3 regions of the Devosia sp. MC521 genome follow, and region 3 is predicted to be linked to each of the others. Evidence: predicted binding sites of a transcription regulator. Region 3 holds the regulator's gene; each other region holds the start of a gene.
The links. Region 3 encodes LexA, which represses DNA repair genes until DNA is damaged. Its sites were predicted from a motif close to TGTTCNNNNTGTGTTCNG; they were not measured.
Positions count from the first base shown of each region.

Region 1 (10,927 bases), 690 kb from region 3:
GTGGTGATGCCGGAAATGGACGGTCCGACCATGCTCAAATCGATCCGTGGTAAGATCAAGAATCTCAAGATCATCTTCGTATCTGGCTATGCTGAGGAAAGCGTACGACGCGACATTGAGGACGATCAGAGTGTCGACTTCCTGCCAAAGCCTTATTCGCTCGACGACATCAATTCCAAGGTCAAGGAAGTGCTGCAGCGCCAGGACAAGCCGAATTGATCATGTAGTCTGAACAAAAAAGCCCGCTTCATGAGAAGCGGGCTTTTTACTGCGCGGGTGAGGGGATCAGTAGAGCCCCAAAACTTTCACGTCCTTGTCGGCATCGATCGCAACGCCATTGCGGAGCGGTAGACCGAACTGGGTCTCTTCGATTTCGAAGACGTCGCCGGGTTGAGTCGAAATCCCATCAGCAAAGCTCAGTGTTGCTGTCCCGAACATATGCACATGCACATCTCCTGGCTGGCAGAACAGATCGTATTTGAAGTGGTGGTATTCGAGATTGGCTATGGTGTGGCTCATGTTGTCCTCGCCGGAGAGGAACGGTTTTTGCCAGAGAACTTCGCCATTACGCAGGATGCGCGAGGTGCCCTCCACGTGCTTCGGTAAATCACCGACACGGATTTCAGGGCCAAATGAACACCAGCGCAGTTTCGAATGTGCGAGGTACAAATAGTTGATGCGCTCGGTGACATGGTCAGAAAACTCATTGGCCACAGCAAAGCCGATGCGGCGCGGATTGCCATCCGCATCGATCACGTAAATGCCGGCCATCTCCGGCTCTTCACCAGCGTCGAGGGTAAAGCTTGGGGACGGGATTGGCTGGCCGGGCCTCGCAACGATATTGCCATTGCCCTTGTAGAACCACTCTGGCTGGACGCCACGCTCACCGTCTTTCGGTTTGCCGTTCTCAAGTCCCATACGGAACATTTTCATGCTGTCGGTCAGCTCTTCGACAGGCTTTGAACCATTTGCCTTGTGCATAGCGTCGCGGGTTGCTGCCGAACCAAGGTGGGTTAGGCCCGTTCCGGTAACGTGCAAATGGGCGGCATCGGGGTGGTCAATGGGCGAAAGCAAGCGTCCTGCGGCGTAGAGCTGTGCCTTGTCGACGGTCTCACCAAGACCCACAGATTTCACCACTGCAGGGATGCCGCCTGCGGTGGAAAAAGCCTTCTGCGCCAAGGCGTAGACGCTCGTGATCTCGTTGAGGCGTTTGGTGACGCCTTCGAGCGTTACGCCCACAGCACGCGTGTTGTTGTCGTCCAAATATTGTATGAGATGCATATCAGTCCTCGGCTGAGCTTCCCCTGAGCGGGGGCATAAAACCCAAGCTTTTGGCAGCTGTCTAGCCATAAATCATACTTTTTAAAGTGACGCGACAGGCGCAGCAGAATCGCGGCAATTGGGCCCTGAACTGGCTGTCTCTCAAAAGTCTGGCTTTGTTCTCATTTTCGGCCTTGACTGAACGGGTACAAAATGAGAACAAATGCGATACAGATATCGCACATTGGCTAGATCCTCTCGTTGCAGTGACTTCGAGAGCGTGAAATAAGGAGACAGCATTATGGCAGCTTCGTCGCTTCGCGTTGTTGAAGGTGGATCTATGGACAAGGACAAGGCTCTTGCGGCCGCGCTGAGCCAAATCGAACGTAATTTCGGTAAAGGCTCAATCATGCGCTTGGGTGAAAACCAGGCGATTGAAGTTGAAGCTATTTCAACCGGTTCGCTGGGTCTCGACATCGCGCTGGGCATTGGTGGTCTGCCAAAGGGCCGTATTGTCGAGATTTTTGGTCCGGAAAGCTCCGGTAAGACTACATTGGCGCTGCATGTTATCGCGGAGGCCCAGCGTAAGGGCGGCATCTGCGCGTTTGTGGACGCCGAGCACGCACTTGATCCGGTCTACGCTCGTAAGCTTGGCGTGAATATCGACGACCTGTTGATTTCGCAGCCGGATACTGGCGAGCAGGCGCTTGAAATCACGGACACCTTGGTGCGCTCGGGCGCGATCGACGTGCTCGTCATCGACTCGGTTGCGGCTCTCACCCCTCGCGCTGAACTTGAGGGCGAAATGGGCGATAGCCTGCCGGGCCAGCAGGCGCGTCTGATGAGCCAGGCCATGCGTAAGCTGACCTCGTCGATTTCGAAGTCGAAGTGTCTGGTTATCTTCATCAACCAGATCCGTATGAAGATCGGTGTGATGTATGGTTCGCCAGAAACCACCACTGGTGGTAACGCGCTGAAGTTCTATGCGTCGGTTCGCTTGGACATCCGTCGTATCGGTGCTCTCAAAGATCGCGAAGAGATCGTTGGTAACCAGACCCGCGTCAAGGTGGTCAAGAACAAGCTTGCTCCGCCGTTCCGTCAGGTCGAATTCGACATCATGTATGGCGAAGGCATTTCCAAAACTGGTGAATTGCTCGATCTGGGTGTGAAGTCTGGTATCGTCGATAAGGCGGGCGCTTGGTTCTCTTGGGAAAGTCAGCGTCTGGGGCAGGGGCGTGAAAATGCCCGACAGTTCCTCAAGGATAATCCAGAAGTCGCCAACACCATCGAACAGGGTGTGCGCGAAAGCTCCGGCCTCCTCGGTGAAGTGCTCTTGGTGGCGGCCGGCGAAGACGACGCAGGTAGCGAAGACTAAGATTGAAATTGATTGCACTACCCCCGCTTCGGCGGGGGTTTTTGTTTTCCGGGGGGACGCTTTAGCTCAAATAATTGACAAAGCCGTCACAGCACTTGGGGCAAATGCGCCACTTGCTGAAAACTCGCCGGTTTTTCCCCGTCCAACGCTGGACACACAACGAGCCATCACGATAAATAGCCCCCAAATTTTCCTACTCGGGCGTCACTGCGCCCGCTCGCCATGAAAGCCTGTGTATGACCAGCGTAAACGATCTTCGTTCGAGCTTTGTCGACTACTTTGCACGCAATGGCCACGAAGCCGTTGCCTCGAGCCCGCTCGTCCCGCGCAATGACCCGACGTTGATGTTTACCAATGCGGGCATGGTCCAGTTCAAGAACGTCTTCACCGGCGTTGAAAAACGTCCTTACTCGACCGCGACGACGGCACAGAAGTGCGTACGCGCTGGCGGTAAGCACAACGATCTGGACAATGTGGGCTTTACCGCGCGCCACCACACTTTCTTTGAAATGCTCGGCAACTTCTCGTTTGGCGATTATTTCAAGTCCGACGCGATTGAATTGGCTTGGAACCTCCTCACCAAGGACTGGGCTCTTCCAAAAGACAAGCTGATGGTCACCGTCTATCAGGACGATGATGAGGCTATGGAGCTTTGGAAGAAGATTGCTGGTCTTTCTGAAGATCGCATTGTTCGCCTCGGCGCCAAGTCCAACTTCTGGCAGATGGGCGATACCGGCCCTTGCGGTCCGTGCTCGGAAATCTTCTATGACCACGGCGATAAGGTCTGGGGCGGCCCTCCGGGTTCTCCTGATGAAGATGGCGATCGTTGGATCGAAATCTGGAACCTTGTTTTCATGCAGTTCGAACAGCATGCCGATGGTTCGCGTACTGGCCTGCCACGCCCGTCCATCGATACCGGCATGGGTCTTGAACGTATCGCTGCAGTGATGCAGGGGGTTCACAACAATTACGATATCGACCTGTTCAAGGCGCTGATCTCGTCTGCCGCTCACGCAACCAATTCCGACATCAACGGTCCGGGCAATCGCTCGCTGCGCGTAATTGCCGACCACTTGCGTTCGATGAGCTTCCTCATTGCTGAGGGCGTTCTGCCATCCAACGAAGGCCGTGGCTATGTTTTGCGCCGCATCATGCGCCGTGCGATGCGTCATGCGACCCTTCTGGGTGCTAACGAGCCAGTGATCCACAAGTTGGTTCCAACTCTCGTGCGCGAAATGGGTCAGGCGTATCCAGAACTAAGTCGTGGCGAAGCTATGATCGCGGAAACCGTCCGTCTTGAAGAAGGCCGCTTCCTCAAGACCCTTGGCCGTGGCCTGCAGATTCTCGAAGCCGAAACCGCTTCGCTGGGCGAAGGCGACGTTCTCGCTGGCGCGACCGCGTTCAAGCTCTACGACACCTACGGGTTCCCACTCGATCTGACCGAAGACGCACTGCGTTCGCGTTCGATCACTGTTGACCAGGCAGGCTTTGATGCCGCTATGGCGCAGCAGAAGGCTGAAGCGCGCAAGAACTGGGCTGGGTCGGGCGAAGCGGGCACCGACACCGTTTGGTTCGGTCTTGCGGACAAGCTCGGCCCGACCGAATTCCTCGGCTACGAAACCGAAACTGCTGAAGCTGAGATCAATGTCATCTTGGTCGATGGCAAGGAAGTCACTCAACTCTCCGCTGGTCAGGACGGCATTGTCGTCGTCAATCAGACACCGTTCTATGGCGAAAGCGGCGGTCAGGTCGGCGATAGCGGCGTGATCAAGGCTGATGGCGTTACTGCCCTTGTCACCGATACCAACAAGTATCAGGGCGTCTTCGCGCACCGTGTCTCCGTCAAGGAGGGGGCGCTGAAGGTCGGTCAGGCTGTTGAGCTGGTTGTCGATCACACACGTCGTTCGGCGATCCGTTCGAACCACTCCGCGACCCACTTGCTGCACGAAGCGCTCCGCCTCGTTCTCGGTGATCACGTTGCGCAGAAGGGCTCGATGGTTTCGGCCGATCGTCTGCGCTTTGACTTCGTCCACACCAAGCCAATGACCCCACAGGAATTGGCAGAAGTTGAAGACATCGCCAACGCGATCATTCTCCAGAACACCCCAGTTGAAACACGCCTAATGGGCGTGGAAGAAGCCAAGGAATCTGGCGCGCGCGCTCTGTTCGGCGAAAAATATGGCGACGAAGTTCGCGTGGTTTCCATGGGTGAGCCTACCGGCAACGGTGTTGGCTGGTCCGTTGAACTTTGTGGCGGTACGCATGTGAAGCGTACTGGCGATATCGGCCTAGTGTCGATCGTTTCGGAAGGCGCAGTTGCCGCTGGTGTTCGCCGCGTGGAAGCACTCACCGGCACTGCTGCTCGTCATCGTGGCAACACCAATATCCAGTTGGTTTCCTCGGCTGCCGGTCTCCTACGTTCGGGGACCCACGAGGTTCTTGATCGCATTGAAGCTCTGCAGAACCAGCTTAAGAGTGCTGAAAAGGCTCTTGCTGATGCCCGTCAGAAGTTGGCGCTCGGCGGCAGCGGTGAGGGTGGCGGCGCGACCGAAACAGTCAATGGCGTAACCTTCGTTGGTCGCGTGGTTGAAGGCATTGCGGCTAAAGACATCAAGTCGGTCGTTGACGCTGAGAAGAAGCGTATTGGTTCCGGCGTGGTTGTCGTTGTCCTCAAGGGTGAAGACGGCAAGGGCACTGTTGCTATTGGCGTCAGCGAAGACCTCACCGCCAAGTACGCTGCAGGCACACTGATCAAGTCCGCTACAGTTGCTCTCGGCGGTCAGGGCGGCGGCGGTCGTCCGGATATGGCTCAGGGTGGTGGACCAGACGCTTCCAAGGCTGAAGACGCTGTGGCAGCCATCCGCGCGCTGCTCTAAGCGCGTCAGCTCGAAATACAAAAGCCCCGTCGTGAGACGGGGCTTTTTTCATGGCTACTGGCCGGTACGGAAGAAGAAGATGCGGGGCTTCCAGCGGATCGGTCTGCGGTCGCTGATGACGTTGAGGAGGCCAGCGATCACCACGATCACCATGCCGATGATAGCCACCCAATCCGGGTATTCGCCAAAGAAGAGTGCCCCAAATAGTATAGCCCAGATGAGCTGGCTGTATTGTACAGGGGCCACGATGTTGGCCGGTGTGACCTTCGTGGCTGCAATGACAAGTAGCCCGCCGAGCCCTCCGAGGAGGCCAATGCTGAGGAAGATCAGCATCTGTTCCCACGTTGGAATGACGAAGGTTGGGATCATCAACAAGCCATTGATGATCGCCGAATAGAGCACTTGCAGCCCGACAATGCTAACACGCCGCTCGCGGGGCGCCACATGGCGCAGAATGATGGTGGTGATCGAGCCAAGGAAGGCGCCGAACATCATAATGTAGTGGCCGGGTAGGACTTCACGCACGCCGGGACGGATGACCAATACAACGCCCAAGAAACAGAGGACCAGCAGCAGCCAACGCTGGATGGTGACGTGTTCCTTGAGAAACACCACTGAAAGTATGGTGACGAATACAGGTGTGGTGAAGCCGATCGCATAGACGTCGGCAAAGGGAATATGCGTGAAAGCGTAGACTACGCAGGCGCTCCCCGTAATTGCCGTCGCGCAGCGGAGGTGCAAAAGCCAAGGGTGGTGGAGCTTGTATATGTCGCGAAAACGCTCGCCTTCTTTGCGGAGCATCAAAGGGATGATGGAGAATATGGCCGTAAAAAACGCGACTTCAAAGACGGATATGCCAGAGCCGATCACTTTGATCAGGGCGTCGCTCATCGAGAAAACGGCGTAGGCGACAAACGCAAGTAGGACGCCGATAGGCATCAGGATCACTCAGTGAAAAAAGGGAGATTCGGTAGACGTAACTACCATACGAGTGAAATCTTACTCCGTCACTCACGGAGTGCGCCGCTTTGTATGATTTTTCAGGAAGGTGATGAAGATAGGGAGCGGTTACGTTGCGTCGGGAGGTGAAAGGTATTTAATGAAAGTTGTTTAAGTTCTCCGTCGCTGGTTCGGCTTTGCTTTCAAATTGAAGTTGCGTGTTACTTTATTGGCTTCTGTTAGTGGTTAGTTTGACTTGTGATGGCGTGGTCTATTGCTATCAGTTTAGTTGTTTGCCTATTTTCGTCTCTGGGTGCGAAGCATAGTGCAGGGCTGGTTTCGGTTCTGCCTCGTGAGGAGAGCCTAGATTGAACTTGATTAAACTCTTTTCCGGAGCTTGCGTCGCTCTGGCTATGGTTGTTCCCGTAACGTCCGCGGAACAGGCCATTATTGTTTTGGACGGGTCCGGATCAATGTGGGCCCAAGTCGATGGAACGCCCAGGATTGGCATTGCTCGCGATACCTTGAGCGAAGTGCTTTCCACCCTGCCGGGTGAACTAGAGCTCGGTCTTATGACCTATGGTCACCGCGAAAAGGGAAATTGCGGCGATATCGAGTTGCTGGTGGCGCCTGCTTCTGGGACAGCGGCGGCAATCAATGCGGCTGCAGCGAAAATAAACCCTAAGGGCATGACGCCCCTCAGTGATGCTGTGCGCTTGGCTGCGGAAGAACTGCGCTACACAGAGGATGCCGCAACGGTCATTCTCATTACTGACGGGTTGGAGACCTGTGAGGTTGATCCTTGTGCGCTAGGCAATGAGTTAGAAGCGCAAGGCGTCAATTTCACGACGCACGTTCTGGGCTTTGGTTTGACCGATGAGGAAGGGCGACAAGTCGCCTGTCTAGCGGAGAACACAGGCGGCAAGTATTTCTCGGCTGATGACGGGGCAGGGCTGGTTGATGCGCTCGGCACAGCCGTTGCCGAAGTCGCCCAAGCTCCAGAGCCCGAACCTGCCCCAGTGGAGCATGAGTTTAATCTGGTGCCGCAGGCCGTATTGGCCGAGGGCGTGCCTTATCATAATGAATTGGGTCAGTTGGTCTGGGAGGTGCACGCAGTCGCTGCAACCGGTGTCGGTGAGCGTTTGCAAACCGAATATGACTCAGGGGCTAAGTTCAACGTTGAGCCCGGTGATTACTATCTGCGCGCCACTTTGGGCGGGGCGACGGTCGAGCAGAAAATCAGTGTTGGTGATGGTGAGTTGGCCGAGCCGGTGGTCAATCTGAATGCCGGTTTGGTGAAGGTCCGGGCCGTAACCTCGGAAGGCGAGGTTCCCAATAGCAATACGCAGATCCGCATCTCTTATGGTGATGACAGGTCTACTGAGTTTGGCGAAGGCACTTTCCGACTTCCAGCAGGACCGCTGGAGATGGAGGTGACCCATGACTCCGTCATCTACACCGAAGAGTTTTCTCTCACTGCGGGTGAAATATTAGAGAAGGACATCAATCTCCACGCGGGCTTTATGGAGGCCACGGCGATCTATGCCGAAGGCGTGGATGTGACCAGCAATCAGCTGCGGTATGGTTTGATGTCGGCCCGTAAATCCATCGACGGACGCCGTGAAGAGATCGACGTGGAATACGATACGTCGGCTAAATTTTATGCAGCGCCAGGGGATTATATCCTAAAAACTGACTTTGAAGCTGTCAGCGTTGAGACCCCTATTACCATAGTCGATGGTGAGCGGCTGGACCTTGTGGTCAATCTCAATGCCGGGGTTGCGGCTTTCACTGCGCCGGGCGTAGAGCGCATGGCCATTTATGAAGCCGGGCTAGGTATCGATGGCACGCGCCGTGAGGTCACCACCAAGTATGACGTCGAATGGCAGTATGCCTTTGCCGAGGGCGACTATGTTGCCGTGGGGCAGTTTGCCGACGACGTTGAATATGAGGTGCCGTTCACTGTTATCGCTGGTGAACGTGTGGAGGTGGAAGTGTCTGAAGCTGCCGCCGCCGCTGCTGGGATTGCCGCTGATCAGCCAGCGTCGTCTGCCCCTGCGGCTGAGCCCACAGAGGGCAAGAAAAAGACGAAATAGATTGGTCGGTTTCAATCTGAGGAGGGCGCTCTATGGGCGCCCTTTTTTTCTGTGTGAGTGGATTAGGACGGCAGTCGAGGCCCGTTTTGGTGTTCGACCGTGCTTTAGTGAGGCCACAGGCGTCTTGGGCAGGGTGGCGTTTGTAGCGGTTGGTTCGCAGGACATGGCGGTGTGCCAGTGTTGCCTTTGGATGGTGCAAGTTTTTGGATTTGCGAATAAAAAAACGGCGCCGCAGGGGCGCCGTTCTGTGATTTTGTCTTGGAAGGGATTAGGCCTTAGCCATTGCCTTCTGAAGGTTTTCGTCGATCGCATCGAGGAAGCCGAGGGTCGAGAGCCATGGCTGATCTGGACCAACGAGTAAGGACAAGTCCTTAGTCATTTTTCCTTCTTCGATGGTGTCGACAACCACCTTTTCCAGAGTCAGCGCGAACTTGGCGAGTTCTGCGTTGTCATCGAGCTTGGCGCGGTGCGCGAGGCCACGGGTCCAAGCGAAGATTGACGCGGTCGAGTTCGTGGAGGTTTCCTTGCCCTGCTGGTGCTGGCGGTAGTGACGGGTCACGGTGCCGTGGGCAGCTTCAGCTTCAACGATCTTGCCATCTGGCGTCGCCAGAACCGAGGTCATCAGGCCGAGCGAGCCGAAGCCCTGTGCCACGATGTCGGACTGCACGTCGCCGTCGTAGTTCTTACAAGCCCAAACATAGCCACCGGACCACTTGAGGGCAGAGGCGACCATGTCGTCGATCAGGCGATGTTCGTACCAGATCTTGGCTTCTTCAAACTTCTGCTTGAATTCGGCGTCGTAGATTTCCTGGAAGATATCCTTGAAGCGACCGTCATAGGCCTTGAGGATGGTGTTCTTGGTCGACAGGTAGACCGGAACGCCACGGGCGAGACCATAGTTGAAGCTCGAGTAAGCGAAATCGCGGATCGAGTCGTCGAGGTTGTACATGGCCATGGCAACGCCAGAACCCGGAGCCTGGAAGACTTCGTGCTCGATGACGGTGCCGTCTTCGCCCGCGAACTTGATGGTCAGCGTGCCCTTGCCTGGGAAGGTGAAGTCGGTGGCGCGGTACTGATCGCCGAAAGCGTGACGGCCAACGATGATTGGCTGGGTCCAGCCTGGAACGAGGCGTGGCACGTTCTTGCAGATGATTGGTTCGCGGAAGATAACGCCGCCCAAGATGTTGCGGATGGTGCCGTTTGGCGACTTCCACATTTTCTTGAGGCCGAACTCTTCGACGCGCTGCTCATCTGGGGTGATGGTCGCGCACTTGATGCCGACGCCGTGCTTCTTGATCGCGTTTGCAGCGTCAATGGTCACCTGATCGTTGGTGGCGTCGCGGTTTTCGACCGACAGATCGTAATATTCGATGTCGAGGTCGAGGTAGGGATGAATGAGCTTGTCTTTAATGGCCTGCCAGATGATGCGGGTCATTTCATCGCCGTCGAGGTCGACGACCGGGTTGGCGACTTTGATCTTGCTCATCGAAAACTCCCTTAAAAGCATGATAGCGGCATCTTAGCCGCGCGTGAGTAAGCCGTATAACATCGGCCAATGAAAGAGCAAAGTTAGGCTCGGCAAGGGGGCATGCCGAGAAGTCTGTGTTCACTTCGGCGGAAGAATTTGGACTGAGGCGAGGCCCGTTTGCAACCAGAAGGCCAGCGTTTCCTCGTCTTCCAGCACATCGCCGGATACCAGAACGAAGCCGCCCATGGTGCGTCCGGTCATTTCCATGAGCGAAGTACCTTCGTGTTGGAGCGCTGTTTCCAGTCCGCTTTTTCCGACGCGGACGAGTATATTACCCTCTTTTCCGACCCAAAGCGCCATGTGGCCACGGACCATAAGGGCGGTGCCGCCGAACATTTTCTTCCTCGAGTAGACAAGGCTTGGCGGAATGATTGCGTCCAAGCGGTCGAGTAGCTCTTGCATGGCCATGCTCATGGCGCAGCTTTCTCGGGATAGGTTTCGTGGATGTGGAGGCCTTCTGGTAACCAGTCCCAAGGCTGGCGGCTGCGCCCGAAGAGTAGGTGTTTGGGCTTAAACCACTGATTATTGCCTGCGAAAATACCGACAGGTAGGATGCTGACGCCCGGAGCGCGAGAACTTTGGGCGTGGAGTGTGGTGCCGCACACCGGGCAGAAGTGGCGCGTGAAGCGCGCGCCGGAGGCGGCGTCACGGGTATAGGGCTTGGTTTCGCCGGTGAAGGAAATATCGTCTGCTGCCAAGAGCGCTATGCTGCTATGGCCGGTGCCAGTGACTGTCTGACAGTTCAGACAGGCACAGGTGAACATGGAAAGGATGCGACCGCTCGCCCTGACCGTGACAGCCCCGCAGTCGCAGCGTCCATTGGCTTCTACTATGGCATTATGCTGTACATCTT
Region 1 covers NZ_CP059902.1:2,319,787-2,330,713, reverse strand. The annotation lists gene H4N61_RS11210 (cell cycle histidine kinase CckA) at 1-219, shown strand, start outside; gene araD1 (AraD1 family protein) at 286-1,281, opposite strand; gene recA (recombinase RecA) at 1,562-2,635, shown strand; gene alaS (alanine--tRNA ligase) at 2,872-5,511, shown strand; gene H4N61_RS11190 (DMT family transporter) at 5,566-6,450, opposite strand; gene H4N61_RS11185 (VWA domain-containing protein) at 6,819-8,546, shown strand; gene H4N61_RS11180 (NADP-dependent isocitrate dehydrogenase) at 8,815-10,032, opposite strand; gene H4N61_RS11175 (TfoX/Sxy family protein) at 10,153-10,488, opposite strand; gene H4N61_RS11170 (GFA family protein) at 10,485-10,838, opposite strand.
Region 1: a site for LexA is predicted at 1,465-1,482, ahead of recA (recombinase RecA). Genes of this name have one in related genera too.

Region 2 (10,927 bases), 160 kb from region 3:
TTGAAATCGACGCCTCTCTGTCGAGCCAATATGTTTCCGCGCTGCTTATGGCAGCGCCATTCGGCGATGGCCCAATTGAAATCGCGCTCGCGGGCAAAGACATCGGCGCCCGTGGCTATGTCGATCTCACACTTGCGGCTATGCGCGCCTTTGGCGCTGACGTTGAACAGGCCGACGAAGGCACTTGGATTGTGCAGTCAACCGGCTACACCGCAACCGATTTCCACATCGAACCCGACGCGTCTGCCGCAACTTATCTTTGGGGCATTGAGGCACTGACGGGCGGCAGCATCGATCTTGGTGTCTCAGCCGATGCCTTCACGCAGCCGGACGCTTCGGCGCAAGCCATGATTGCGGCTTACCCGAATATGCCAGCGGTGATTGACGGATCGCAGATGCAAGACGCGGTTCCGACCATGGCCGTCGTCGCTGCCTTTAATAACACGCCTGTGCGATTTGTTGGCATTGCCAATTTGCGCGTCAAAGAAACGGACCGCATTCGGGCCGTCGCCAATGAGCTTAATCGGATCATGCCGGGCCTCGCCACGGAGGAGGGGGACGATCTGCTCATCGCATCCGACCCACAACTCCCTGCCAAGCTTAAGGGGCGCAACTCGCGCGCAAAAATTGAGACCTATCACGATCATCGCATCGCCATGAGCTTTGCTCTGGCGGGCCTACTCGTCGATAACGTGGTTATTCTCGACCCCGCCTGCACAGGCAAGACCTATCCGGAATATTGGGACATGCTGGAAAGCCTCGGCGTTACGCTAACGCCGGCGGCTTGAGTTAGGCGACGGACGAGGCAACCGAGCGCGGGGTTTGCAACTCATCTTCACAGATGACGCGATTACGCCCCGCGCGCTTAGCTGCATACAGACAGGCATCGGCGCGGTCGACGAGGCTGGCGAAACTGTCGGCCTGGCCGAATTTTGCAACCCCGATAGACGCGGTGAGATTGCCCAAGCGCTCGCTCGTGGAAATGCGCAGCAATTGCTTGCTCTGAATGGCTTCGCGAATGATCTCTGCGGTAAGGGACGCTAGGCGCATGTCGGTTTCTGGCAATATTGCCGCGAACTCTTCACCGCCAAACCGGGCAGCAATGCCCTTGCCCTCGAGCGAAGTCTGCAACTGCCCAGCGACGAGGCGCAGCACTTGGTCGCCGGTGAGGTGACCATAGCTGTCGTTAAAGGCTTTGAAATTATCGATATCGACGAGCAGAAGACACAATGGCGTGCCTGCTAGGCGCGCTTCGTGCATGGCGTCTATCAGACAGGTGTCAAAGCGCGCACGATTATAGAGCTTGGTCAGCGGGTCCAGCATCGCTTCGCGGCGGACTTCGTCCAGATCACGCTGCATATTGGCAATTGCATCGCGTGATGCGGCCAGCTGCGCGCTGAGCAAGGAGTTGTCATCCTGCATCCGCTCAGTTTCAACAATGAGCTTCCGCGTGATCTCTTTTACGGAACTTGCATCGCGCGCTGTATCAAGGTCGTACCATGCGCTGGAGAGCGTGGTGCTGAAATCTTGCGCGGTTTCGAGCGCACCTTGAATGGCGCCGTTCACGGCATTGATGCGCTCGGCAACGCGGTCTGAAACAACAGACACCCGTTCTGAGACCGCCACCTCGAAAAACTCCTTGTGGAGCAGTTCGGCAGTGAGCGGAGTGAGCTGCACGCCAGACATGAAGAGCGCGTTGAGGCGATCGTTCAGGCTCTGGTTGGTGCCTTTGACATAGGTGTAAAGCAGCTCGTAAAAGGCCGGTTCGGCCGGTACGCAATTCTGCATCAATTGATTTATGGCGATTTTGGCAAAGCCAAAAGAGCGCTCTAGATCCTGATCCGACACTACCACCAGCCCCCCGGTGTGCTGGCCTAATCCAGCATGGTTAAGTGAGTCGTGCGTAAGGATATTCTCACGCGGATGTGAGAAAGTAACGCTCCAAGATGTAGCAATGCTTAATCTTGGAGCGTTTAATGATTATTGGGCAATGCGCGTCGGGCGCAGCAAGAACGCTGGGATTGGTCCGGCGTCGCCAAATGGCCCATTATTGTTCGGCGCTGCCACTGGTGCAGTGTCGTTATTGCGCTTGCGGCGTGCGTTGTCGGCGCGCGTTCTTTGCGGCTTAAGTGGTTCGTCCACGGTATTCGTTTCTACTTCTGTAGGCGACGGAGCCACAACATCGGACTTTTCAGCCTTAGCGACCTTGCGGGTGCGACCGCCACGACGGCCACGCGATGGCTTGGCTTCAGCGTCTTCAGCAGCATCGGGAGCCGCTTCAGTTGTGATTGCCTGGGCAGTCTTACTTGGCGCGAGCCATTCGATCTGCTTTTGGATCAGCTTTACGATCGCATCGAGGTGCTTTTCGTCTGCGGGGGCGACGAATGTGTAGGCAACACCAGAGCGACCAGCGCGACCCGTACGGCCGATACGGTGAACGTAATCCTCGGCGTGCACAGGCACGTCGAAGTTGTACACGTGGCTTACCGCTGGAATATCGAGACCACGTGCCGCGACGTCACTGGCAACCAGGAGCGTGAGCTTGTTGGTCTTGAAGGCATCCAGAGTTTCCATGCGGCTCTTCTGGTCCATGTCGCCATGCAGCGAACCAGCGGAGAAACCGTGGCGCTGAAGCGAGCGGGCGAGGGTAGCCACATCACGCTTGCGATTGCAGAAGATGATCGCATTGGTGAGGTTCTCCGCCGCGTTGATCTGTTCGCGCAGAGCCGCGCGTTTCTGATCTGGGCGCGAGGATACCTTGACCAGCTTCTGATCAATCGTGTCGGCGGTCGAAGAGGTGCGCGAGACCTGAACGTGGACTGGGTCCTTGAGGAAACGCTTGGTGAGGCGCTCGATCTGTGGGTCCATCGTTGCCGAGAACAGCATGGTCTGGCGACGCGGCGGCAGGCGCGAACAAATCTTTTCGATATCGTCGATAAAGCCCATGTCGAGCATGCGGTCCGCTTCGTCGATGACGAGAACTTCCACGCCGGTCAGCAGGATCTTGCCGCGATCGAATTGGTCGAGCAGACGGCCAGGAGTAGCGATCAGCACGTCAACGCCGCGATCAAGCTTCTTGTTCTGCTCTTCAAACGATACGCCACCGATGATCAGAGCCATCGAAAGACGGTGATTTTTGCCGTACTTCTCAAAGTTCTCGGCAACCTGCGCCGCGAGTTCGCGGGTCGGTTCGAGAATGAGTGTGCGGGGCATACGAGCGCGGGCGCGGCCGTTTTCCAGCAGCGTCAGCATGGGCAATACAAAAGAGGCAGTCTTCCCGGTACCCGTCTGCGCGATACCAATAAGATCCTTCTTATTCAGAAGGTGTGGAATTGCCTGAGCCTGGATCTCGGTAGGCTTCGTGTAACCAGCGTCTGTGACAGCTTCGGTTACCTTGCTCGAAAGCCCAAGTCCGGAAAAGTCGTCGGTCAAGTCGGTCGTCCCAATCAGCGGTGCGGAGCGGCGCTATTCAGCCAGTACATGACCTCAGCGTCACCGATGAGCGCGCGCCTGTACCGCTATTGCGGGCGCGCTGCCCTAAAAGTTTCGAATGGAAACAATGTCGCGTGACCATTCGCGTTCAAAAGCAACACACGGCGGATCCAGAGTGTTGCAGGGTGCTGACGTTAGCATTCCCCGGCGATAGAAATGCCGATGCCTAACGTATAGCTAGCGGCGCGGACCATAGCGCAAACCCCTTGACTGTCAACGGGTTTGCCCGATTCACGCCATATTGCAGTAAATCTTTGCTGATCAAATGTCCAAATCGGTCACAAAAGCAGCGTTCTCCTGAATGAATTCATAGCGCAATTCAGGCTTGTTGCCCATCAATCGATCCACGGCGGTGCGGGTTGCATCGCGATCATCCAGCATTTTCACCTGCAGCAACTGGCGCGATTTCGGCGACATCGTCGTCTCGCGCAGGTGCACATAAGGCATTTCACCCAGACCTTTAAATCGGGTGATGTCGATTTTGCTCTTGCCGGTGAACTCGGTCTTCATCAACTCGTTCTTATGGGCGTCATCACGCGCATAGAGCGTCTTGTTGCCTTGAGTGATGCGGTAGAGCGGCGGCAGGGCAAGATAGAGGTGACCATTCTCAATGAGTTTGGGCATCTCTTGGAAAAAGAAGGTGATGAGGAGCGCGGCAATGTGCGCCCCGTCCACGTCCGCGTCGGTCATGACGATGATTTTGTCATACCGCAACTCATCTTCAGAATAGCGATCGCGGGTACCGCAACCGAGCGCTTGGATGAGATCGGCAATCAGCTGGTTGGCGGCGAGCTTGTCTCGGCTTGCGCCAGCAACGTTGAGGATCTTGCCGCGCAGCGGCATAACGGCCTGCGTAATACGGTTACGCGCCTGCTTGGCAGATCCGCCCGCCGAGTCACCTTCCACGATGAACAGTTCAGCACCCTGCGCCGCATTCTGCGTGCAGTCTGCGAGCTTGCCGGGCAGGCGTAGCTTGCGTGTGGCGCTGGCGCGATCGATCTCTTTTTCCTTGCGGCGACGCAAGCGCTCTTCAGCGCGCTCTACGGCCCAGTCGAGCAGCTTGCCTGCCTGATTGGGTGAGGCCGCCAGCCAATGGTCGAACGCATCGCGCAGCGCTGTTTCAACAATACGCGTGGCTTCTTGCGAGGCGAGCTTGTCTTTGGTCTGGCCGACGAATTCAGGTTCGCGCACGAACACCGACAGCATGGCCGAGCAGGAGGTCAGAATGTCCTCAGCGGTCAGATTGGCCGCGCCCTTGTGTTTGATCAGTTCCGCATAGTTCTTGAGGCCGCGCAGCAGCACCATGCGCAGGCCCGCTTCGTGCGTGCCGCCATCAGGCGTCGGGACGGTATTACAATAAGACTGTACGCCGCCGTCCCCCAGGGTCCAGGCAATCGCCCATTCGACCGAAGCGTGGCTGCCGGGGCGGCCGGTCTTGCCCGCGAAAATTTCGTCGGTAATGCGCGTTTCGCCTTCGATCCGCGCCGTCATGAAGTCCTTGAGGCCGTCCGGATAGTGGAACACAGCCTTGGCCGGAACGTCGTCGCTCGCCAGTTCTTCGTCGCAGCTCCAGCGCAGCTCAACGCCACCAAAGAGGTATGCCTTGGCGCGGGTCATGCGGAAGAGGCGACCGGCATTGAACTTTGCGGTCGGGCCAAAAATTTCCGGGTCGGGATGGAAGCGGGTCGTGGTGCCGCGACGGTTCTGCACGCGGCCAACATTGACCACGTCCTGCACCACCTTACCGCGTGAAAACTGAATGCGATAAAGCTGTTGCTCGCGCGCGACCTCAACGATCAAGTCGTCCGAGAGCGCGTTCACAACCGAAACGCCAACGCCGTGAAGGCCGCCGGATGTTTCATAGGCCTTGCCGTCGAACTTGCCGCCGGCGTGCAAAATCGTGTGCACGATCTCAAGCGTTGAGCGACCTGGGAACTTTGGGTGGATTTCGACCGGAATACCGCGGCCGTTATCCGAGATGGTCAAATAGCCATCGGCGCCCAAATGAACTTCGATGCGGGTCGCGTGACCAGCGATCGCTTCGTCCATCGAGTTGTCGATAACTTCGGCGAAGAGGTGGTGATAGGCGTTAATATCCGTGCCGCCGATATACATGCCCGGACGGCGACGGACAGGCTCAAGGCCTTCCAATACCTCGATGTCGGCAGCACCATAGGCCTCCGGCGAACCGGAGACGCGAGGCGCGACTTCGGCTTTCGGTTTGATCTGTGGTTGGTCTTGCTGAGGAGCGGCTGCTCCGAAGAGATCTGACGACATACATTTTCCATCAGTTCGGCCCGAATCGGGCGAATTGGGTTTTCTACCATATCGCGAGGATTTTTGCCGGTCTGGACCTGCGTTCAATTCCCACAGATGAGCTGTGCTTCATTGCCGTCAAGGTGAACGATATGAGAACTCTGGATGTACCTGATGGGTGCTTGTTCTCATTCCGGGACAGTGAGTGTCCCAGGATAAGTGGATGAATTTACGTTCTGTTTGTTTCTTGGGAGCACTTTTTTAAGTGCGTGCTGATACTCATGTGGACATACGGTTTTTGTATGGAGTTGCCGTATGAGGGCAGATCACTTGAGTATTGCGTATCAAACAAGTGTTCCCCGCCCAACTGTGCCAGGACATTGGCCACACGCCGGAAATAGTATTGCGTACCGGCTGGCCAATCTCCGCACCTCGCGTGTTCTTGCGATGGTGTTGGCGATAGGTCTCTTTTATTTCTGCTGAATATCTTGTGCCGTCCTTCGGGGCGGCATAAACTTATGCATCGTTCAATGTCGAGACGGGAGGGTGACGTGACAATATTTCCGACGCATCGCCAGCGTGGTCCCGTCCATGCCCTGTTGCTTAGGCTGCAGGGCTGACCAGTCGGTCCGGACGATATTTCGCTCCTTCCCACTTGGTTCGCCCTTTATGGCGCTTCGGCTAATGCTGTAGCGCTGAATTGACGGCAAATGGCGCCACACTTGCGCCGATCCAATGAGCGAAATCGATGGGCAGATCGTGTCCCTCGGCGTGGTGTAACTGAGGCAGGGCCTCCACGCATATCCGGCTTGGCCGGGTTGGTCAGCGTGCGGGGACTGCCGGCAGGCTGACGAGGGGATCATCGCTCAACGGGGCGACGGATTCCAGCGTCATGTATCTGGCGCGCTGCACAGCCCACTCATCGTTCTGCTCAAGCAGGATGGCGCCAACGAGCCGGACGATGGCATCCTCGTTGGGGAAGATGCCCACCACCTCGGTCCGCCGCTTCACCTCGCCATTCACCCGTTCTATCGGGTTGTTGCTATGCAGCTTGGCCCGATGCTCCCTGGGGAAGCTCATGTAGGCAAGGACGTCGTGCTCGGCCTCGTCCATGATGGTGGCGAGCTTGGGCACCCGCGGACGGATCTGGTCGGCAACGGCGCGCCATTGGGTGCTGGCGGCCTCCGGCGTCTCCTGAGCGAAGGCCGTGGCGATAAAGGCACTGGCCACGCGGCGACCGCTCTTGCCGGCATGGGCAAGGACGTTGCGCATGAAGTGGACTCGGCAGCGTTGCCATGTGGCACAAAGCACCTTGGTGACGGCCGCCTTGATGCCCTCATGGGCATCGGAGATCACCAGCTTCACGCCTCGCAGGCCGCGGCGGGTCAGCTTGCGCAGGAACTCGGTCCAGATCGCCTCGGCCTCCGAGGTGCCGATCTCCATGCCCAGCACCTCGCGCCGGCCATCCGCATTGACGCCCACCGCCATGATGGCTGCCACCGAGACGATGCGGCCGCCCCTGCGTACCTTGAGGTAAGTGGCGTCGATCCACAGGTAGGGCCAATCGCCCTCGATCGGCCGCTCGAGGAAGGCCTTCACCCGCCCATCGATCTCCTCGCAGAGCCGGCTGACCTGGCTCTTGGAGATGCCACTCATGCCCATGGCTTTGACCAGGTCGTCCACCGAACGGGTTGAGATGCCCTGGATGTACGCCTCCTGGATCACCGCGGTAAGAGCCTTCTCGGCCAGCCGCCGAGGTTCCAGAAAGCCCGGGAAGTAGCTGCCCTTGCGCAGCTTGGGGATGCGCAGCTCGACCGTGCCGGCCCGCGTCTCCCAGTCCCGCTCGCGGTAGCCATTGCGCTGGACCCGCCGCTCGGCGCTCTTTTCGCCATAGCCGGCCCCAGTGGCGGCACCCACTTCCATCTCCATCAGCCGTTCGGCAGCGAAGCCAATCATCTCACGCAGAATATCGGCGTCGGGGGTCTTCTCTACCAGCGTGCGCAGGTTCATCATCGTGTCGGTCATCGGTGGTCCTTCAGGTGCAGGGTTGGGGTAAGCAACCAGACCTTACCGGAAATCCGTCGATGACCACCCAGCCGCTCGCTCGCTACGGCGCTCCTAATGGCGCGCTCGCGAGCGGCTTGACCACCTCAGTTACACCACGTCCCGGGACACGACCGATGGGCACTCTCAGTCTCAAAAATGCCGGCCACCGTGCGGGCGATCTCTTATTCTCCAATCTCACTCTTTCTATCGCTGATGGCGACCGTGTTGGCCTTGTGGCGCCAAACGGGCGTGGCAAGTCTACGCTTTTGCGGGCCCTGGCGGGGGAGCTTGAATTGAGCGAAGGCGCGATCACGCGCTCGCGGGGCTTGAAACTCGGCTATATTCCGCAGGACATTCCATCTGAATTTCTCACGCTCTCCTTGCGTGACTTTGTCGGCACGGGGCTCGATCGCAGCCAGCTCGAAAGCGAAGGCTGGCGTGTTGATGTGGTACTGGAGGAATTCTCCATCCCAGAAGAGTTTCGCGACAAGGCTCTGAACCAGTTGAGTGGTGGCTGGCAGCGCATGGCCCTTTTGGCGCGCTGTTGGGTTGGCGAGCCGGATGGCCTGCTGATGGATGAGCCCACCAACCATCTCGATCTCTCTCGCATCGTCGCGCTTGAGGATTGGCTCGTTTATGCGGCGAAGTCCATGCCGGTGGTTATCGCTAGCCACGATCGGGCCTTTCTCGATCGCGTAACCAATAGGACACTGTTCCTGCGTCCTGACGAGCCCGTCTATCTGCCGCTTGCCTATTCGGCGGCCCGGGCGGAGCTTGATCGCGTCGATGCGGCGGCCCAAGCCCAGCGCGAGCGTGATCTCAAAGAAGCCACTCAGCTGCGCAAGCAAGCTGCGAAGCTGACCAATATCGGTATCAACTCGGGCAGCGATCTGCTGACGGTGAAATCCAAGCAGTTGCGCGAGCGTGCCGAGAAAATTGAAAACAAAGTCCAAGAAATGCATCGCGACCGGACAGGCTTGGTCAAGCTCGGCAATAGCGGTGCCGACGCGCGCGTTATGATGGCGATCAGTAGCCTTGCCGTTACCACTCCGAATGCTATTCCCTTATTCTCAATTGAAAAGCTGCATATTTTTCAGGGAGATCGGGTTGTCCTCTTAGGCGCTAATGGTGCTGGTAAATCGCAATTCATGCGCGTCATCACAGAGGCCCTTGCGGGCGATGTGGTGGATGGTGTTCGGCTCTCGCCCCAGCTTGTGCCCGGATATATGGACCAAGCCCTCGCTTGGCTTCCGATTGACCGGTCACCGCTTGACTACCTTTTGGAGCGGTTTGACGAGGGCGATCGGCGGACGATTGCGCTGTTGGCGGGCGCGGGTTTTGCCACCGAGAAGCAAACCAAGCCAATGGCGACACTGTCCCTTGGTCAGCGGGCGCGTGTCGCGCTCTTGGCGCTAAGATTAGCCAAGCCCAATTTCTATTTGCTGGATGAGCCGACCAATCACCTCGACATCCCCGGGCAAGAACAGCTTGAGGACGATATCTGCGGGCAGGGTGCCACGGCCATTATCGTCAGTCACGACCGCGCTTTTCTGCGGGCGGTGGGGACGCGGTTTTTGCAGATCAAGGGCAGGCGGCTGGTCGAAGTTGACAGTCCGGAAGACTTTTTCGCGGAGATGGCTGCCGCTCTCTAAAAAGAACGGGAGCCCCGCGAGGAGCTCCCGTTCTCACCAACTGACTGGAGGTCAGGTCAGTGTTCAGCGATCAACATGCTCTGGCAGAGCTTTTAGCTGATCTTTGGTAAAGCGCGTGACGCCGTGCACATTGCCGTCCTCGTCACGCATGAAATTGAGGTCTGACACGTTCAGCGCGACCGGCTTTGCGCCGAGGCCGAGAAAGCCACCGACATCAACGACAACCTGCGAAATTGCGCCAAGTCCGTGAACATGGGCGACCTTGCCGACATGGTGGTCATCCGGGCCGTAAATTGTTGCGCCTTCTAAAACGGCAGCGTTCAGCTCGGTAACGGAAAGGGGTGTGTGACGAGTATGGTCCAAAATGAAATCCTTTTTGGTGTTGCTTATTATGGGATGGTCAGTTGGGGCTAAAGCGGACTGCGGGCCTCAAGGGCGGACAGCATTTCACCGATCCGCGCCGCCACTTCTGAATCGAAGCTTTGGCTCTCTTGGGTCAGCTCATATTCATGCAGTTCGCCAGTCGTGATGCCCGCACGGCGCGCGAAGTTCTTCGCATCAAGACCAAGTGCTATGCGTCGATCGCGATCGACTTGCGGCTGGGGGGCAAAGGCGGATGAAATATAGCTCATGATTTCAGACTCCACAGTGCGTAGTGGCAATGTGGCAGACGCCAAAAGGTTCACTCAAAATGGCTGTGATCGGTAACAAAGAATAAAAAAAGCCGCCCCGGAGGGCGGCTTTCGTTTGAGCTATGCTCAGATCTTAGTGGTGGTGCTCTTCTGGCACTTCGTCTTCGTCAGCCTGGATGAGCTTTGCGAGCTCTTCACGGGTCATCTTCTTCTCGGTGATTGCACCGGTATCGATGATCAGGTCGACGACCTTGTTTTCGAAGATTGGAGCACGCAGGCTTGCGAGAGCCTGTGGGTTCTTGCGGTAGTAGTCGTAAATCTGCTGTTCCTGGCCTGGGAAGCGACGGACTTCAGCGATAAGCGCCTGCTGGTGCTCTTCGTCCGAAACCTGAACTTCCTTGGTGTTGCCGATTTCGGCAACGACGAGGCCGAGGCGCACGCGGCGTTCCGCGATACGGCGGTACTGTTCACGAGCTGCTTCTTCGGTGGTGCCTTCGTCTTCGAAGGAACGGCCGTGCGACTGCACTTCGTGCTCAACGCGCTGCCAGATGGTCGCGAATTCAGCTTCAACCAGCTGGGCTGGAACGTCGAACTTGTGGCCGTCATCGAGAGCGTCCAGAACCTGGCGCTTCATGTGCTGGCGACCCATGGAAGCGAGAGCCGATTCCATCTGTTCGCGGATGATCTTGCGCAGTGCTGCAACGTCTTCGAGGCCGAGCTTCTTAGCGAATTCGTCGTCGAGTTCGCCAGCGTTCGGGCCGTCAGCATGCAGGATGGTGACGTCGAAGGTTGCTTCCTTACCGGCCAGATCAGCGTTCTGGTAGTCAGCTGGGAAGGTAACCTTGATGG
Region 2 covers NZ_CP059902.1:1,469,690-1,480,616, forward strand. The annotation lists gene aroA (3-phosphoshikimate 1-carboxyvinyltransferase) at 1-788, shown strand, start outside; gene H4N61_RS07085 (GGDEF domain-containing protein) at 790-1,848, opposite strand; gene H4N61_RS07090 (DEAD/DEAH box helicase) at 1,981-3,432, opposite strand; gene parE (DNA topoisomerase IV subunit B) at 3,754-5,769, opposite strand; gene H4N61_RS07100 (IS256 family transposase) at 6,571-7,773, opposite strand; gene H4N61_RS07105 (ABC-F family ATP-binding cassette domain-containing protein) at 7,929-9,446, shown strand; gene H4N61_RS07110 (PRC-barrel domain-containing protein) at 9,510-9,809, opposite strand; gene H4N61_RS07115 (hypothetical protein) at 9,857-10,078, opposite strand; gene tig (trigger factor) at 10,212-10,927, opposite strand, start outside.
Region 2: a site for LexA is predicted at 5,892-5,909, ahead of parE (DNA topoisomerase IV subunit B). Genes of this name have one in related genera too.

Region 3 (10,927 bases):
CAGCAGTTTGAGCGCGACAGAAGCGTCAGCGCGGTTTTCAAGACGCAAACTCATGCTGCCTGCCCTGCCATCAACAAACCAATCGTACCGCGGTCGAGCTTTTCGCTAGGGCCAGCGTCGCTGACCTCCCCGGCGTGAACCACAAGGAAGCGATCCGCCAGCGCGAACAATTCGTCCAGGTCTTCCGAAATCACCATCACGGCGGCGCCACGGTCACGCGCTGCAATAATGCGGCGATGGACTTCCGATTGCGCGCCAACGTCGAGGCCGCGTGTGGGCTGGTTCGCCAGAATAACGCGCGGCGAACGCTCCAAAACGCGCGCCAAAATCAGCTTCTGCACATTGCCGCCAGAGAGCAGCCGCGCTTCGGCGTCCGGCCCCGGGCAACGCACGTCATAGGCCGCAATCGCTTCCGTCGCCCGCTCCTGCATGGCTTTACGATTGAGCAGGCCATAGCGCGAGTACGGCGCGCTGCGCACTTCCTCAATGGCAATATTGTCGGCAACACTCATCGTGCCAACAGCGCCGTCATGCTGGCGGTCTTCCGGCATACGCGCCACACCAGCCTGAACCAGCGCACGCGGGTCCGCCTTGGTCAGCGCTTCGCCGTAAAGACGCACTTCGCCAGCATCCGGAACAGCAAGCCCCGAGATCAGTGCCGCAATGCCCGATTGGCCATTGCCCGACACACCGGCCAGACCGATGATTTCGCCAGCCTTGAGTTCAAAGCTGACATTGCGCAGCGATTGACGGGTCGAGCCCTGCTTGAGCGACACATTGGCAAAGCTCATCAGCGGCTCGCGCGGCGTTGCGGGCGTGCGCTTCACTTCAGCCACAGCCTTGCCCACCATCAAATCGGCAATATCGCGCCGATCAGAATTTGCAGTGACGAGCTCACCCGCCTTGCGGCCGCCCCGCAGAACCAGAATACGGCTCGATACGGAGAGCACTTCTCCCAGCTTGTGAGAGATAAAAATAACGCCCAGCCCATTCGCAGCCAAGCGGCGCAGAACGGTGAAGAGCCCTTCGGACTCTTGTGGGGTCAGAACCGCGGTGGGTTCATCCAGAATAAGCACGCGGACATTGCGATAGAGCGCCTTCAAGATTTCAACGCGCTGCTTTTCGCCTACGGTGAGGCTGGCGACAGGACGGTCGAGGTCCACATCAAGCCCACTCTCCGCAATAATGGCTTCCACCTTCTTGCGCGCCGTAGATTTGCCGCCAAGCGCAAACATGCCCTCGGTGCCAAGACGAATATTGTCGAGCCCGCCGAGGTTTTCCGCCAGCGTAAAATGCTGGTGGACCATGCCAATACCGGCTTTCAACGCCGCGCCAGGCGAACCGGCAGGCAAAATTTGAAGGCCAGCCTCGCTCGCAACACGAACCACACCCTCATCCTGCACATAGTGCCCGAAGAGAATGTTCATCAATGTCGTCTTGCCGGCGCCATTTTCCCCCAGAAGGGCTAGGATTTCGCCCCGCTTGAGACTGAGATTAATCCCGTCATTCGCGGTGAGTTTGCCAAAGCGCTTGGTGATACCCTCAAGTGAGAGCACCACATCCCCCTGTTGGTCGGTCATTGCCGCCCCCAAAAAATAGAATAGGCCGGGCGTGGGAAAACCCACACCCGGCCAGAAAAAGGATTACATGCTGGAGCTTGGTTCAGCGTCGTTGATGTCGACCTTGAAAGTACCAGCAAGGATTTCAGCTTCCTTGGCCTTAGCGGCAGCTACTGCTTCCGCACCAGCAAGCGCTTCATCATAAACTGCGCTCGAACCACCGTGCTCGAGGAAGGCATAAATGCCGTAATCCGAAGCGGTGAAACTGCCAGCCTTAATGTCGGCAATTGCTTTGTTGATCATTGGCTCGCCGTGCCACAGCGCCGACGCCAGAATGGTGCCTGGGTAATCCGCTGCGGTGTCGATCACGTTGCCGATGGCCAGAACGCCGCGTTCCTTGGCAGCGTCAGACACGCCAAAACGCTCTGCGTAAAGAATGTCAGCGCCCGCATCGATCATAGCGAATGCCGATTCCTTGGCCTTCGGAGGATCGTACCAAGAGTTGATGAAGCTCACCGAGAACTTCACCTCTGGGTTGACCGAGAGTGCGCCCTGCATGAAGGCATTCATCAGACGGTTCACTTCTGGAATAGCGTAACCACCGATCATGCCGATCTTATTGGTTTCGGTCTTCATGCCCGCAACCATGCCGGTCAAATAGCTTGGTTCTTGGATGAAGTTGTCGAAGGTGGCGAAGTTTGGCTCAACTGGCTGGAGCGAGGACCCCATCAGGTACATCACTTCTGGGTATTCTTCCGCAACGGCACGCGCTGGCTGTTCAACGCCGAAGGCTTCACCGATCACCAGCTTAGCGCCCTGCTCCGAATATTCGCGCATGACGCGTTCATAGTCGGTGTTCGACACGTTTTCCGAATACACATATTCGATCTCGCCGCGTTCCTGCGCTGCGATCAGCGCGAGATGGAGGCGCGATGCCCACTGCTGCTCAACCGGAACGGTCCACACAGCTGCAATCTTGGTCACATCCTGCGCCAATACCGACCCGGTCAGCGACAGAGCTGCGACGCCGAGTGCGGCCGCCGAAAGAAAGGCGCGTCGACCGAATTTCGTTAGAGCGGTCATTTTAACCCCCAATGAGTGTGCAAAAAACGAACAAAAATCTCTCCTGCCTATCTAGCGAGCGAACACGCTTGGTTGGCAAGTTGAAAATTAAGGTTTTTTAAATCTGTTCCGTCTTGCTGACGAGTCGCATTTGCTCCTCAACGCCGCACTGTGCCTGTGACGCGTTTACGCATGTTTGGGGCTCGGGCTTGGATCGGCCAAAATCACACATCTATGCATGCGCATATTACAGCCGTTTGGCAGTTCTGACAGGAACATGGCAACACTTGCAGAACATTTGAGGAACACATATAGTCGTTCCGTCTATGTTCCGATTCTGGGGTCTGGGGCCGATGCTGACGAAAAAACAACACGAATTGCTGATGTTCATCCATGAGCGGATGAAGGAGAGCGGTATTCCTCCGTCATTCGACGAGATGAAGGATGCGCTTGATCTGGCGTCCAAATCCGGCATTCATCGTCTCATCACTGCCCTCGAAGAGCGCGGCTTTATCCGCCGCCTTCCCAATCGCGCCCGTGCGCTCGAAGTGGTGAAGCTACCGGATTCGATGAACCCGACCTTGGGCGGCCGCAAGGCAAAGTTCGAGCCCAGCGTCATTGAAGGCACTCTCGGCAAGGTCGCCGCGCCCCCAGCGCGTGCACTTCCATCCGCCGCTGACGATTATGCGCGCCCCATCTCCATTCCGGTTATGGGCCGCATTGCAGCAGGCACGCCCATTGAGGCAATCCAGACCCACTCGCACACCATCGCTGTACCGCCAGAAATGCTCGGCTCAGGCGAACACTACGCATTGGAAGTGCGCGGGGATTCGATGATCGACGCAGGCATTTTTGATGGCGACACGGTCCTCATCAAAAAGCAGGATACGGCTTCAAACGGCGAAATCATCGTGGCCCTTGTCGACGATGAGGAAGCAACCCTGAAGCGTCTGCGCCGCAAGGGCGATACGGTCGCTCTGGAAGCGGCAAACCCGGCCTATGAAACCCGTATCTTCCCGCCCGATCGGGTCCGGGTTCAAGGCCGTCTGGTCGGCCTGATGCGGAAGTACTGAATTGGCGGAGGGGCAAGTTGAAAAACTCTGCCCCTTTGTTCTGCGCAGCGTTGGTTCTTGTAACACGCCTCCACGATACTCCCCGCGCCCCGGAGTGGCGTATATTCTTCCAACGCCCGCTCGCCGACCTTCGACATCACAGGCGCTGAGCCAGTACACGCGCAAAGCCGAGCATTGCGCTCACGGCTAAGCCCGAGCGCCGCCTCCATTTTCATATATCCCCGCTCTAAAGAACGCGCCCCTTCGCGCCCTAAAAGGCCATGTCCGCGCCAAAGCTGACGCCCATAAGTGCCAGCCAAAAGCCACAGATAGGCCAATCGCGGCCACGCTGGCTGGACGCATAAAAAGGCCCGCTTTCGCGGGCCCTTTCTCACGCATATCGCGCTTAGTGATTGTCGCGTGGCAGACCTTCGGTCTGGGCAATGCGCTGGTACTTGTCGGCACCACGCAGAATGGCGCCGTCGCCCAATTGGCCGACCAGGCCGCGTTGGATTTCCTGCCAAGGGGTCTGATGCTTGGGGAATTTATATCCGCCCTCTGCATTCAGATCCAAACGGCGAGCAGCGATTTCCTCGTCCGAGATGAGGATGTCAGCTTCCCCCTTATTGAGGTCGATCCGCACCCGGTCGCCCGTCCGCAGGATCGCGAGGTTGCCACCAGCCGCCGCTTCAGGCGACGCGTTGAGGATCGAAGGCGAACCCGACGTGCCCGACTGACGACCATCACCGATACAAGCAAGGGACGAAATGCCCTTCTTAATCAGATAGCTAGGCGGACGCATGTTCACGACTTCCGCAGCGCCTGGATAGCCGATTGGCCCCGCACCGCGCATGAACAGCAGCGTGTGTTCATCGATAGCGAGCGAGGGATCGTCGATCCGGTGGTGATAGTCTTCAGGACCATCAAACACCACCGCCTTGCCCTCAAACATGCCCGGATGCTGCGGATCCGAGAGATAGCGCTCGCGGAACTCGGGGCTGATCACCGAAGTCTTCATAATGGCGTTGTCGAAGAGGTTCCCGCGCAACACGAGGAAGCCCGCTTCCGCCTTCATCGGATTGTCGAAATGACGGATGACCTTGTCGTCTTCAATCGGACGATTTCGGCAGTTTTCGCCAATCGATTTGCCGTTCACGGTTGGGGCGTTCTCGTGGATAAGCTTTTGTTTCATCAGCTCATTCACCACCGCAGGCACACCGCCCGCGTGGTAATAGTCCTCACCGAGATATTCACCCGCTGGCTGCAAGTTCACCAAGAGCGGCACCTTGTGCCCATGCTCCTGCCACTCGTCGATATTGAGGTCGACACCAATATGCTTGGCAATCGCATTGATATGGATTGGCGCATTGGTCGAGCCGCCGATGGCCGAATTGACCACGATAGCGTTGAGGAAGTTTTCCTTGGTCAGAATGTCCGATGGCTTGAGGTCTTCACGAACCATCTCTACCGCACGCTTGCCAGTGCGATAGGCCATTTCCTGACGGTCACGATAAGGCGCTGGAATCGCTGCTGAACCCGGCAACTGCATTCCGAGAGCTTCAGCCAGCGAGTTCATCGTTGTCGCTGTTCCCATGGTGTTGCAATAGCCAGTCGACGGGGCCGAAGACGCAACCAGTTCAATGAACTTTGGATAGTCGATCTCGCCAGCGGCGAGCAGCTGGCGGGCCTTCCAGACGATGGTGCCAGAACCCGTGCGTTCGCCCTTATGCCAGCCGTTCAACATCGGGCCAACCGAGAGAGCAATCGCCGGAATATTGACCGTCGCCGCGCCCATCAGCATGGCGGGTGTGGTCTTGTCGCAACCAATGGTCAGCACCACGCCGTCCAGCGGATAGCCGTAGAGAACTTCCACGAGGCCCAAATAGGCCAGGTTACGGTCAAGACCTGCCGTCGGGCGCTTACCGGTTTCCTGAATCGGGTGAACCGGAAACTCAATGGCGATACCGCCTGCTTCGCGAATACCTTCGCGCAGACGTTCAGCCAGAACGATATGGTGACGGTTACAAGGGCTTAGGTCGGAGCCGGTCTGCGCGATGCCGATGATCGGCTTGTCGGACTGCAGCTCTTCGCGCGACACACCATAGTTCATGTAGCGCTCAAGATAGAGCGCGGTCATGTCTGGATTGTCGGGATTATCGAACCACGCACGCGAGCGCAGCTTCCGGCCGCCATTGCCGCTGTTATCTACCGTCATAGATCAATTCCTTGGTTCTCCGCCCTGCGGAGCACTGGGGTCTGTTTGCTCCTGTTCTAGCACGGCAATTCTGGAATGGAACGGGGCCGTAGCTTAAAATCATACAAATGACTCTAAACACCGTGAGAATCTGATTTTCGGCGCATTCCACCTTACTCAGCGCGCGGTGCAATCGGGCAGTTGCGGTTAAGCCATACAAGAACGGGCTAGTCAGTGTCGGTCTCCGGCTTTACGTTCGCGCCGCAGACTTGGAGGGACTACGAAGTGATGCAATCAGGAGCATGGGTCACTGTTGACTGGGGCACCTCAAATTTAAGGGCTTGGGCGCTGGACGGCGATGGTTCCGTAATCGGAACAGCAAGCTCGGACAAAGGCATGGGCAAGTTGACCCCCGATGCTTTCCCTGGCGCACTAACAGAAACAATCGGCCAGTTAGGCTTGGCGACATCGCCAGACGAAGTGTTGATCTGTGGCATGGCAGGCGCCCGCCAAGGCTGGCTCGAAGCGCCTTACCTTGAAGCCCCTACCGACCTTAAAGACTTGGCCGCGGGTGCGGTCCATCCCGAAATGGCTGGCGGCTTGCGCGTCTCCATTTTGCCCGGCGTATGCCAGCGCCACGGTAGCGATGACGTCATGCGCGGCGAGGAGACTCAGCTCCTTGGGCTCGCGGCAATCTCTCCCGACTATTCCGGTCTCGTCTGCATGCCCGGCACCCACTCCAAGTGGGCCAAGCTCTCCGGCACCAAGATCGAGAGCTTCTCGACGGCCATGACCGGCGAGATGTTTGATCTACTCAAGACCCATTCCGTGCTTCGCCATTCCCTACAGGGCGACCTCACCACTGCGGATCGCGATGACGGGTTTGTCTATGGCGCCAGCAAGGGCCTCGAACACCCCGAGAATTTGATCGGGCAGCTGTTCGCCGCTCGCGCCAGCGCTCTTCTCTCCGGTCGGAGCTCGGCATGGTGCGCAGGCTATCTCTCGGGCCTCCTCATTGGCTCTGAGATCGCCGCCAACCGTTCCAAGATCGGTTACGACCCCGTCCCCCTCATCGGCTCACACACTCTGTGCGCGCTTTATGCCCGCGTGCTGGGCATGACCGGCGCTTCGAGCCGTATCGTAAATGTTACAGACGTCATGCTCGCAGGCCTTAAGGCCGCGCGCACCGGCATCGCAGGAGTATAAGTATGAACCACCGTCACATCATCGCCATCCTGCGTGGCCTCAAGAACGACGAAGCTGTTGCCGTCTGCACCGCGCTCGTGGATGCTGGCATTACCCTGATTGAAGTTCCGCTCAATTCGCCCAACGCACTCGAAAGCATTCGCCGTGCGGCAGAGGCGCTTTCAGACCGTGCGGACATTGGCGCAGGCACGGTGCTTTCCGTTGAAGACGTCCGTAACGTCAAGGCTGCCGGTGGCGTCTTCATCGTCTCGCCTGACACCAATCCGGAGGTGATCAAGGAAACCCTAGCCCAAGGCATGGCCTCCTATCCCGGCGTCTTCTCACCCACCGATGCGTTCACCGCCATTCGCAATGGTGCGACAGGCCTAAAATTCTTCCCGGCAGAAGTTCTGGGCTCCAAAGGCATCAAGGCTGTTAAGGCCGTCCTGCCGCCTGCCGTTCCAACCTATGCTGTGGGCGGCGCCAACCCGGATAACTTCCACGAGTTCTTCGCTGTCGGTTGCACTGGCTTTGGCCTTGGCACCTACATCTTTAAGCCCGGCATGAGTGTCGCCGAGGTTTCGGAACGCGCCAAACTAGCCGTGGCCTCCTATGACAAAGGAGCTAAGGCGTGAGCGATACCGCACAGTTACTGTTAGATAGCCAATGCGCCCTTGGTGAAGGGCCATTCTGGCACCCACACCGCGAAAAACTCTTCTGGTTTGATATCAATAATCAAACCCTCTTTGCCGTCGACGAAAATGGCAAGGATCAGGAAAGCTGGGCATTTGACGAGATCGTCACCGCCGCTGCAATCATCTCGGCGGATGAACTCGCCTTGGCGACGGAAACGGGGCTAAAGCGTTTCAATCTCGTCACCGGTGAGAGCCGCCTCATCGTCGCTATTGAAGCCGATAAGCCGGGTAACCGCTCCAATGACTGTCGCCTCCATCCATCAGGCGGCTATTGGATCGGCACCATGGTCAAGGATGAAGGCCCAGCCGAAGGCGCGCTCTATCACTTCCGTAAGGGGAAGCTGACGCAAATCCGTTCTGCGGCCGCCATTCCCAATGCTGCTTGCTTCACCGCCGACGGAAAGCGCGCCTACTGGACCGACACACCAACCCAGAAAATCCTCATCGTCGCGACAGACCCGGAAACAGGCCTGCCTGTCGGCGAATGGGAAGCTTTCGCTGACGTCTCGAACGACCGCGGCTATCCCGATGGCGCTGTTGTCGACAGCGAAGGATATCTCTGGAACGCCCGCTGGGGCGGCAACTGTGTCATCCGTTATGCCCCAGACGGCACAATAGACCGCATTATTGAAGTGCCCGTCAGTCAGGTCACCTGCCCCGCATTTGGCGGCAAGGACTTGAAGCGCCTCTTCATCACGACCGCCAATAAGACGTTGTCGGAAGACCAACTGGCCGCAGAAAAAGTTGCCGGTGGCCTCTTCTACATCGACCTCGACGTGGCGGGACTACCGGAACCAACTATAGAGCTCTGAGGACGAGATGTACCCTGCATTGGGCGTTTGCTACTATCCCGAACATTGGCCAGAAGATTGGTGGGACGCAGACGCCCGCCGCATGGCCGAAGTCGGGATCAAAATCGTGCGGATCGGCGAATTCGCCTGGTCACGCCTTGAGCCTACGCCCGGCAATTTACAGTTCGATTGGCTTATTCGGTCGATGGACGTACTGCACAAACATGGCCTTAAGGTCATTGTCGGCACACCCACGGCGACCCCGCCGCGCTGGATGGCGGACAAACACCCAGATATGTTCGCAGTGGATGCGCAGGGACGGCGGCGTGGCTTCGGCTCCCGCCGCCATTACGATTTCTCTCACCTTGGCTATCGTGAAGAGGCTGCACGGATCACAAGGATCGTCGCTGAACGCGTTGGCGATCACCCTGCCCTCATTGGCTGGCAGACCGACAATGAATATGGCTGCCACGGCACGACCTATTCCTATTCACCTGCTGCTGAAGCTGGTTTCCGCCTCTGGCTTGAAAAGAAATACGGCACGATCGACGCGCTTAATCAGGCGTGGGGCAATGTCTTCTGGTCGATGGAATACAATCGCTTCGATCAGATCGAGCTGCCTAATCTTTTGGTCTGCGAAGCCACACCGGGCCATGAGCTAGATTTCCGCCGCTATGCCTCCGATCAGGTCGCGGCTTTCAATGCTGTCCAATTCGACATTCTCAAGGCCCAGCGCCCAGACCTGCCGGTCATCCATAATTTCATGAGCCGTTATGCCGAGTTCGACCACTATGATGTGGCCGAAACACTCGATATCGCCTCGTGGGACAGCTATCCCATCGGTCACCTTGCGATGTCCGATGAGAGTGCGGAAACCAAGCGCCAGTACCTGCGCCAAGGCGATCCGGACAATGCTGCCTTCCACCATGATCTCTACCGCACGGTCGGGCATGGCCGCTGGTGGATCATGGAGCAGCAACCTGGCCCGGTGAACTGGGCTTTTGCTAATCCCGACCCTTTGCCTGGCATGGCACGTCTTTGGGCGTGGGAAGCCTTTGCACACGGCGCAGAAGTGGTTTCTTACTTCCGTTGGCGGCAGGCCCCCATGGCCCAAGAGCAGATGCACGCGGGCCTGCTCCGTCCCGATAGCGAACCAGCCCCGGCCTATCACGAGGCGACACAGGTCGCTCAAGAGTTACGCGACATCGGCTTGGATGGCCTCGCCAATAAGGGCCGCGTCGCGCTGGTCTATGATTACCAGAGCGAATGGGCATGGGAGATCATGCCGCAAGCGCAAGGGTTTAAGCACGGCAATCACGTGCGCGAACTCTATTCGGCTTTCCGCAAACACGGCCTCGACGTTGATGTCCTTTCACCCAAAACCACGAGTTTTGAGGGTTATGACATCGTCGCTCTGCCAGCCCTGTTCGCTTGGACCGACGCGCTACGCACCGCTGTAGAAAGCTTTGAGGGGCATCTCCTCATCGGGCCACGCACGGGCTCTAAGGATCAGAACTACATCACGCCCAAGCGTCTCGGGCCCGACTTGCCGCAAAACCTTCTCGACGTGAAAGTTGCGCGGGTCGACAGCCTGCCGCGTGGCGTCTCGGTTACCGTTCGCGGTGGCGGCGAGACACAGCTTTGGCGGGAAAAAACCGAAGGCGGTGCCGAGGTCATTATCGAGGACGTTGAAGGCGTTCCGGTTCTCCTCTCGCAGGGCAAGATCTTCTACCAGACCGCAAGCGGCGACCGCGCTTTGGTCCAGCGCATTGCCGATTACCTGATCGCCGAGGCCGATGTGCCGGTGCTGAATATTCCTGCGGGCGTGCGCTGCCGAACCCGTGGAAAGTTCCGCATCTACGTCAACTACGGCACCACGACCCAAACACTTATCCCCGCACCAGATGAGAGCGGTTATGCTTTGGGCGGACCAGAAATCGAAAGCGCTGGTGTTACCGTTGCAAGGCTCTCCACGGGCGGTTGAGATTTGTGAGCGCAGGCCGAAGATCAAAACGGCCTGCCTCATCATTCCAAACCAAACTGTGTACGCCACCTCGGGCTAACTGATCCGCGTCGATGATCTGGCCTGCGCTAGTGCAGAATACGGGCGCTCTAAGGCGGGTTATGACGAGATCATGCCGCCCGCCGTCTTCGGCAAAGGCGGCGGCGTTCTTTATTGTCGCGACGCTATAGCCGTTCTGATCGGAAACACACGCAAGGTCGTCGCATCTTGTGGTGCTGTGCTGCGCGCTGATTTCCGTCTGAAAATGCTGCTCCCAGACTTCCACGGCAAAACTCCCAGCGCGTCCCGTAACGAGCCCATATCCGTCACCATCCCGGATTGCGACGGCCTGGGTGGTGTCGGCGATTAGAATATCCGGCCGTGGTA
Region 3 covers NZ_CP059902.1:1,625,030-1,635,956, reverse strand. The annotation lists gene H4N61_RS07820 (ABC transporter permease) at 1-54, opposite strand, end outside; gene H4N61_RS07815 (ABC transporter ATP-binding protein) at 51-1,580, opposite strand; gene H4N61_RS07810 (BMP family protein) at 1,644-2,642, opposite strand; gene lexA (transcriptional repressor LexA) at 2,975-3,694, shown strand; gene H4N61_RS07800 (IlvD/Edd family dehydratase) at 4,080-5,888, opposite strand; gene H4N61_RS07795 (2-dehydro-3-deoxygalactonokinase) at 6,156-7,073, shown strand; gene H4N61_RS07790 (2-dehydro-3-deoxy-6-phosphogalactonate aldolase) at 7,076-7,687, shown strand; gene H4N61_RS07785 (SMP-30/gluconolactonase/LRE family protein) at 7,684-8,559, shown strand; gene H4N61_RS07780 (beta-galactosidase) at 8,567-10,522, shown strand; gene H4N61_RS07775 (ComEC/Rec2 family competence protein) at 10,491-10,927, opposite strand, start outside.